Regions from separate parts of the Vibrio sp. 10N genome, predicted to be linked through region 1. Evidence: predicted binding sites of a transcription regulator. Region 1 holds the regulator's gene; each other region holds the start of a gene.
What was found. The regulator CRP, encoded in region 1, controls carbon source genes, mostly activating them, when cyclic AMP is high. The targets are predictions, from matches to a motif close to TGTGANNNNNNTCACA.

Region 1 (2,209 bases):
GTGGAAGAGTGCTCTCAGTCGCTACAAGATATCGTGGCTAAGCTAGTGGCGCAGGTGGACAGTGCTAAGCTATCTTCTGCTGACTTCTTATATGGTGGCCGCTTGTGGGATCTGAGCTATCAAGACTTCCAAACGCTGGCGCAAGAAAGCGAGTATGCTTCATGGCTTGCCGCTCACGGTTATGGTGCGAATCACTTTACAGTGAGTGTGAACCAGCTTGATCGTTTTGCCGAAGTGGTTGAGGTCAATCAGCGTCTTCGTGACGCTGGGTTTGCAATTAATGAATCGGGTGGCGAGGTAAAAGGCTCACCAGAGGTTCTTTTGGAGCAATCCTCAACGATGGCAGACAAAGTATCCGTGGCATTTACTGATGGTGACCAGGTGATTCCTGGTGGTTTCTATGAGTTTGCTAAGCGCTACCAGTTAGCCGATGGCAGTTACTATCAAGGCTTTGTCGCCGCATCGGCGGACAAAATTTTTGAGAGTACACATCAATAACCTCAAAAATAAAAGCCCCAACAACAAAAAAGCCACCCGAAGGTGGCTTTTTAAATCTGTCGACGCGCTATTAACGAGTACCGTACACCACGATAGTCTTACCGTGGGCAGAAATTAGGTTCTGCTCTTCTAGCATCTTAAGAATACGACCTACTGTCTCACGAGAACAACCTACGATTTGGCCGATCTCTTGACGAGTGATCTTGATTTGCATGCCGTCAGGGTGAGTCATTGCATCTGGTTGTTTCGCTAGGTTTAGTAGCGTCTGTGCAATACGACCCGTTACGTCTAGGAACGCTAGGTCACCTACTTTTTGGCTAGTCACTTGTAGACGACTTGCCATCTGAGCAGATAAGCGCATTAGAATGTCTGGGTTTACTTGGATAAGCTGACGGAACTTCTTGAATGAGATTTCCGCAACTTCACAAGGTGATTTTGCTCGTACCCATGCCGTACGTTCTTGGTCCTCTTCGAACAAGCCAAGTTCACCGATGAAGTCACCTTGGTTTAGGTAAGACAAGATCATCTCTTTGCCTTCTTCATCTTTAATCAGTACCGCTACAGAGCCTTTGACGATGTAGTAAAGCGTTTCTGCTTTCTCGCCCGCGTGAATAAGCGTGCTCTTTGATGGGTACTTGTGAATGTGGCAGTGTGAAAGGAACCACTCTAACGTTGGGTCGGTTTGAGGTTTACCTAGAACCATATATCTTACTTCCTCTGCAGGGTATGCTTGCTGCTTTCCATATTTGTTAGCAAGCCCGTTGGTTAAGACCTACTAGCATAAAAGCACTTTGAAGATGGCGCAAGCGATCTTCTGTTTCCTAGAAATAGTATCCTTTTTTGCGCCGCTTTTCTTGATTTTAATCGTGTCAAAAGCCTATTTATCTATACAAAACTGTGCACATGATCACGATACAAAAAAACAGGCTGATTTGGCTCACAATTCCTAACCTATTTTCCCGGTTTCTATAAGTTGCTGAAGTATTGGCCTGACGATTAGCTCCATCGCAAAACTCATCTTACCGCCCGGTACGACAATGGTGTTATGACGCGACATGAACGAACCATCAATCATCGCTAGTAGGTACGGGAAGTCGACATTCTTGATACCACGCAAGCGGATCACGACAAAACTCTCATCCAAACTCGGAATGCCTTTAGCATTGAGCGGGTTTGAGGTGTCCACGGTGGGAACGCGCTGAAAGTTAATATGGGTGCGCGAAAATTGTGGGGTAATGTAGCTTAAATAGTCGTCCATCGAGCGAACGATTGAGTCAGTAACCGCTTCTCGAGAGTGACCGCGATCGCGGGTGTCTCGTACGAACTTTTGGATCCACTCCAGGTTAACAATGGGCACCATGCCGATGAGCAGGTCAACGTGCTGCGCCGCATTCACATCCCCGTCGACGACTCCGCCGTGTAGGCCTTCGTAAAACAGCACATCGCTATTTTCGGGCAGGTCTTGCCATGGGGTGAAGGTGCCTGGCATTTGGTTATAAGGCACGGCCTCATCGAAGGTGTGCAAGTAGCGACGAAACTGTCCGGTACCGTTTTGCCCATAGTTGCGAAAAAACTCTTCAAGGGCTGGGAAATCATTCGCTTGCGGGCCAAAGTAGCTGATGTGTTTACCTTGCTCTTTGGCTTTGCGGATCTCGATGTCCATTTCTGGACGAGTAAAGCGGTGAAAGCTATCACCTTCAATAAATGCAGG
Region 2 (2,209 bases), 1.9 Mb from region 1:
GACCTCCCCAAGTAGTGGAATCAGTTGCTGGATTGCATCTTGTAGCTCGTTTCTGAATCGACTCACGCGCTTTTCATCCGCTAACCCTGAAAACTTGCTAGCAGACTGATTGAGTCTTTCCAGCCAACTGCCGGCACTTTTTAACGTTGCAGATGCAGAGGCATGGTCTCTTGCCACGTGAGGGAGGTGATGTGCTTCATCGAAGATGAAGATGGTGTTTTCTGGCTCGGGAAGAATAACGCCACCCCCTAGGTCTGCATCGGCCATGACCAAACTGTGGTTAGCGATAATCACATCGTTTTTGTCTAGCTCGGAGCGAGCTTTGGAAAAAGGACAACTACGATGTGCTGGCAAGCTGTTATTGCAGCTATGCTTTTCACTGACGATGGTTTGCCATATGGCATCATCAATCGGTTTTGGCCAGGAGTCTCGGTCACCGTCCCATTTACCTTGCGATAATTTCTCATACATAAGCTGCAATTGAGCAATATCTGATGCTTTCGGTTTAGCTTCAAACATCGCCATTTGGCCACCATCAGCACCGCATGCGACTGCCAGCTTCTCAGCACAGCAATACCGTTGCCTACCCTTAGCAATGATAAAAGAGAAGTTTTGATCCGTGATACGTCGGAATAGCGGCAAATCTTTGTTCAGTAATTGCTCTTGCAGTGCCACTGTAGCGGTAGAAATCACCACTTTACGATTGTTCTGAACCGCAACAGGAATCGCAGCCATTAAATAAGAGAGACTTTTACCAATTCCTGTGCCGGCTTCGGCCACGATCATGCGTGTCGATTTGTGGTATTGGCCACAAAGTGTTTTAGCGATTTCTGAAACAAGGTAGTTCTGGGCACGCCTAGGAACAAAGTTATCTAACTGGTTTTGTAAGTTTTGATAACTCTGGCGAATGGATGTTTGGATTTTACTGGTCAGCATGATGAGCCCTATGTAGACGAGCGGCGAGTGTACCACACTTCGAGGTGCGAAAAATATCAGCAAGTAAGTGCACATTTACGGCGGATATTTAGATCGAAATCACAAAATCTAAGTGAACTTTCATTGATGAGGATATTTTTCATTTTGTAAAAAATATAAAACTCCAAAAAATATATCTTGCTAGTGATTTATTCTAAATTGACGCTATTGTAGTAGGTGTTGTTGGAGTGTTGTATAGGTTTGGGCTTTGAAATCCTTGCTGAGCTTGTAATTGAAAGGTGTTCAAAAAACTTGCGCTCAGTCACGGGGTTTTTATTAAGTTGATGAAATTTAAGGTTTTATATAATTTTGAGTTTTTTGTTTAGAGTGTTTGACAAGTCCTTATAACTTTTGCATTCTTGGTTCCGAGATTTAAAGACGCTAAGTCAACCAAAGGACAAAAGGTTGTCGTTCTTATGGAAGATTTAGACGTCACATATATTAAAAAAGGGAACCGAAAAGGAATTCCCATCTAAGAAAAGGCAGTGGATTATCATGAAAAAAACTCTAGTAGCTTTAGCTGTACTAGCAGCTGGTTCTGCGCAAGCAGGTATCGAACTTTACAACCAAGACAAAGTAACTGTTAACATGACAGGTGACGTTGAGGTTGTTTACAAGAAAGCTGAAACTGAAGGCGCTGAATTCCAACAAGAAATTCAAGACGCAGACTTCGGTTTTGACACTCGTTACGCAGTAAACGACGATCTACAAATCGGCGCATACTGGGAATTCTCTGGCGACAAAGGCCAAGCGGACACTGGTGACGTTTACATGGCGTTCTACTCTCAGTCTGTAGGTTCTATCAAGTTTGGTAAGACTGCTACTGCACTTGATGATGCAGGTATCGGCGGCGACTACCAGTTCGGCATCAACTCTTTCTTCAGCAATGGTACTCCATTCTCTGGTGACGAAGCAGTTCGCTACGACATCGACAAAGGCACTTTCTACGGTACAGTTGCATTCCTACAAGATAAGAACCAAAACAACGGTCTTGGTGAAGACGGCACTTACTTTGATGCTAAACTAGGTGCACGTGTTGCTGACTTTGACTTTACTGGTTTCGTAGGTAAAGCTAAGTTCAAAGGCACTACTTCTAAAACGACTCAAAAAGTAGAGCTTGACGCTAACGGTGATGCTACAGGTAACATCATTAACCAAACTGTAACTACTCCATTTGACGCAGACGAAACTCTATACGCTCTAGAAGCTCGTTACGCTGGTGTTGAGAACCTAA
Region 3 (2,209 bases), 390 kb from region 1:
CCTTTGTCGCCACCGAAGTAACGGTGTAGGTCACCAGACTTAACTGTTTCAGTCACTTCTTTAACAGTTGCTGTGATTTCAGGCGTTACTGAGTTAGCAAATTCGAATGTGTGAGACTGACCAGCAACTAGAGTCTTAGCAAGAGCTGGGTCAACACAAAGCTGTTGTAGTGCAGGAAGTGCTTGACCAGCAGCTTGAGCGCCAGTAACTAGAACTTCTTGACATGTACCCATACCGAACCAGAAGTACGAGTTTAGTACGTGGTGTAGACCTACAGGGATAAGTGCACGGTTAAGAGTACCGTATACGAATTGGCCAACAGCGCCAGATGTAGATACTGCGTGTGCTAGTGCATCTAGGCCGCCTTGGATTGAAGGCCAAACCACGCCAGATACCGCACCTGCTACTAGAGCAAACAGACCTGCCATAATAGGCACAAGACGCTTACCAGAGAAGAATGCTAGCCACTCAGGTAGACGAGTCGCGTGGAACGCATTGTAAGAGTGACCTGCGATGATACCTGCGAAGATACCGCCGAAGAACGACATGTTTACGTCTGCGTTGATAGTCGTTGCTGTAGCTGTTAGTACAAAGTAAGCAACCGCACCAGCAAGACCTGCTGCACCGTTACCATCTTTAGAAAGACCAATAGCAATACCTAGACCGAAAAGAAGTGGCAACTGGCCGAAGATCGCACCACCAGCTTGTGCCATAAATGGAATGTCTAAAAGGTCGCCTTGACCCAAACGTAGTAGAAGCGCCGCAATTGGTAGCGTTGCGATAGGTAGCATCAATGCCTTACCTAGCTTCTGCGCATATCCTAGAATATTCACCTTAAGTTCCCCCTATAGGATTTGAATTTTTGGACGACTTATTTTAGCCGTTCAATTTAGTCCTATTCAGTGTATGGAATTAAATTCGCCCCGCAAATTAAAACCTTATCAATTGTGATCGTAATCACCAGTTTTTGCCAAAAAACAGGCTTTTTGCTAGCGAGATCATAAAACTTATTTTATCATACGAAAAAATAGCCAAATCTAAGTAGGATTCTGGCCACTGGAGTTGCAAATACAAGCAAATAAGTTGCGATATAAATCAAGCTTTATACCTCAAGCAACCACAAAAAAACGACAACAACTCCAGATTAATCATTAAGTTACTTTGATTATTTTAACTATTTACAACTTGCTGACTAAAAAATTTGTTTCGTTACTATGAGCTAGAAATCAAGTAAAATCATTATGATTCAAACGCTGCGTGGTAACGGGCTAGAGAGAATACAACACAAGGATTCACTAACTATGTATGCATTAACGAACGGTAAGGTCTTCACAGGTACTGATGTTCTAACCAATCATGCGGTGATCATTGATGGCGACACCATCCAATCTATCGTCCACGAATCAGAGCTGTTTGCTTCTATCGAGCGTATCGACCTTAACGGTGCGAACCTAAGCCCAGGTTTCATTGACCTACAGCTCAATGGATGTGGTGGTGTGATGTTCAATGACGAAATCACGGCAGAAACCATTCATATCATGCATAGAGCCAACTTGAAGTCTGGCTGTACCAGTTTCCTTCCGACGCTTATCACATCTTCTGATGAAAACATGCGCCAAGCTCTTTCTGCAGCACGCGATTATCATAACCAGTACCAAAACCACTCTCTTGGTTTGCACCTTGAAGGTCCTTACTTAAATGTAGCTAAAAAAGGCATCCACAGCCCAGATTTCATCCGCCAATCAGACGAAGCGATGATTGATTTGATCTGCGAGCACCGTGATTTGGTTGCCAAAGTAACCTTAGCACCAGAGCAAAATGCACCAGAGCATATCGAGAAGCTGCGCGATGCTGGCATTGTGGTCTCTATCGGTCACACCAATGCCACTTATGAAGAAGCGCGCAAAGGTTTCGACTCAGGTATTACATTTGCCACTCACCTATTTAATGCGATGACGCCAATGACTGGCCGTGAGCCAGGTGTTGTTGGTGCCATTTACGATTCATCGGATGTGTATGCTGGTATCATTGCTGATGGCTTCCACGTTGACTACGCCAATATTCGCATCGCGCATAAAGTGAAAGGTGAAAAGCTCGTATTAGTGACGGATGCCACAGCTCCGGCGGGTGCTGACATGGAATACTTTATTTTTGTCGGTAAGAAAGTATATTACAAAGATGGTAAGTGCGTAGATGAAAACGGCACCCT
Region 4 (2,209 bases), 890 kb from region 1:
ATTCAACCAGTTTCAAATCTTCGGTATAAACTGGCAAACTTTGATTGGCGATACAGCGCTCAATCGCTGGATAGAGAATCTCTTTAGCTTGGTTGATGACGCCGCCAATCAAAACTTTCTCAGGGTTGAATAAATTGATAACAATGGCGATCGCACTACCGAGATGCTCGCCTAACTTCTCAACCACATTGACGGCAAGTGCATCACCTTTAACGGCGGCCTCACAGATCGCTTCAACGGAAATCTCTTCATAATCGGCGAGTATCGACGCCTCACCTCGAGCTAAGCGTTGAGTCACTTCATCACGAATAGCTTGGGAACTAGCGACGGTTTCAAGGCACCCCGTATTACCACAGTGGCAATCCTTACCTTGACGGTTAATCTGAATATGTCCCAACTCACCAATATTACCGTGACGCCCTTGCAGCACGCGACCATCTAGGATGATACCGGCACCGAGACCATGGTGAATAGAGATCAAGACCGAATTATCACAGTCTTGGGAGTGGCCAAATAGATTCTCTGCCAACGCCCATGCACGCGTATCGTTAGCAACAAATACTGGTAAACCCGTCACTTTGAATATCTCTTCAGCGACATTCAGGTTTTTTACGTTGTAATGTGGCATCTGTAACACGATGCCTTTGTCAGAATTCACAAGACCAGGAAGGGTTAATGCAATGCTGGTGACACGATCCAGCTGTTCACTGTAGCTTTCAAAAAAATCATCGATTTCATACAGTAATCGAGCAAGCACATCCTCTTGATCGACTTCATGAATTTCAATTTTGGTATCAATAAGAACATCGCCGCCAAGCTCGTGCAGCGCAATGGATAGGTAACCACGACCCAGACGCATAGATAAGAATTGCCAGCCTTGATTATTGGTCTGCAAACCGACGGCTGGTCGACCTCGACTGGTCGCTTCTTGCACCGCTGTTTCGTGGATCAGGTGTGCTTCGATGAGTTCTCGCGTAATTTTGGTGATACTCGCGGGTGCTAAACTGCTTAATTTAGATAGGTCGATACGCGAAATAGGCCCAAATTGGTCTATCAGTTTATACACACGACCAGCATTGATCTGCTTGATATGATCAATGTGCCCGGGTTGAGCCATGTACATTTTGAACTCCAGAAAACAACAACCTGTTAATTTTTTTACTTTGCGAAGTAATTGTGAAGCAGTTTATAGGATTGCCGTGACAAATATCACGCATATAGGTGGAAGATTGGGGCACGTATCAAGTTACACCTGAAGAGCCTGTCACAGTTTGCCGCTTGAACGTTCAAATAATATCCAGTTGTTTTTAAAAGTTTGTTGCGCACATTGGTACTTATTTAGCACCTATTAATAACCATTCAATTTGTCAATACCCATTAGGGTTAGCTGGCTTGGTAGGGTTGCCATAAGTCATTGTTGGTACTTGTGAGGGCTTTGTGCCGCTTAGCGAGGTTGTAACTATCCACAAAACGGAATCCGGCGTCTAAACCCACTTGATAGTCATGGAGTATATCGTCGATATCACTGAGTAATGACGAGGTTTTTAACGGCTGATCGGGGGCTATTTGCCAAATAAAACAATCATCTGGTGGAGTCTTTAGAAACTCGCTTGTCAGTGAATAGGTTTGATAATGCACCATCAACATGTCTGCAAGCCCTGAGTCGAAACGCTCTCCAAACAAGTGACTAAGGCGGTAGATATCCCCTGCACCAAATAACCAACGTCCGCCATTAATAAGCTTGAGATGCTCCGCGTGCTTCAATGCATCAGCTTTCAACTTACGATTTTCAAAGAACGCCCCCCAATCACTTGACCATTGCTCTACTTTATCTTGCCATTGCAGTTGCAGGTTATTTAACGAATCTCTGAGCCAAGTTGGTGATTCTGTCGCGACGGGCTGATCCTCAACAAGCTTAGCTTCATCCGTCACATACTGTTCAGTGCGAATGACGATAATACTCCGACACTCTTGCCGCCACGCTTGCTGCACTGGAATAGAGGCTGAAACGCCGCCATCAATAAATTCATTTCCCTGATGAGCAACGGTTCCATCAAATAAGGTTGGAATAGCACTGGTCGCCATAAGAACCTGATACCAGTCATCTTGTAACATAGGTAGGTAGTGATCTTTGAGCGTATTGACGTCGGTGGTTGCTGCAAACGCGCGTCGATGACCTATCACCCGTCGCCCCATATCGATGTCTAGT

Region 2: a site for CRP is predicted at 1,025-1,040, ahead of dinG (ATP-dependent DNA helicase DinG). Genes of this name have one in related genera too.
Region 3: a site for CRP is predicted at 947-962, ahead of nagE (N-acetylglucosamine-specific PTS transporter subunit IIBC). Genes of this name have one in related genera too.
Region 4: a site for CRP is predicted at 1,199-1,214, ahead of mlc (sugar metabolism global transcriptional regulator Mlc). Genes of this name have one in related genera too.

Annotation. Positions count from the first base shown of each region.
Region 1 is NZ_BTPM01000001.1:3,142,252-3,144,460, reverse strand. It holds gene AAA946_RS14640 (DUF1338 domain-containing protein) at 1-498, shown strand, start outside; gene crp (cAMP-activated global transcriptional regulator CRP) at 569-1,201, opposite strand; gene AAA946_RS14630 (phosphoribulokinase) at 1,445-2,209, opposite strand, start outside.
Region 2 is NZ_BTPM01000001.1:1,196,997-1,199,205, forward strand. It holds gene dinG (ATP-dependent DNA helicase DinG) at 1-936, opposite strand, end outside; gene AAA946_RS05695 (porin) at 1,471-2,209, shown strand, end outside.
Region 3 is NZ_BTPM01000001.1:2,748,161-2,750,369, forward strand. It holds gene nagE (N-acetylglucosamine-specific PTS transporter subunit IIBC) at 1-833, opposite strand, end outside; gene nagA (N-acetylglucosamine-6-phosphate deacetylase) at 1,302-2,209, shown strand, end outside.
Region 4 is NZ_BTPM01000001.1:2,255,009-2,257,217, forward strand. It holds gene mlc (sugar metabolism global transcriptional regulator Mlc) at 1-1,123, opposite strand, end outside; gene AAA946_RS10445 (patatin-like phospholipase family protein) at 1,384-2,209, opposite strand, start outside.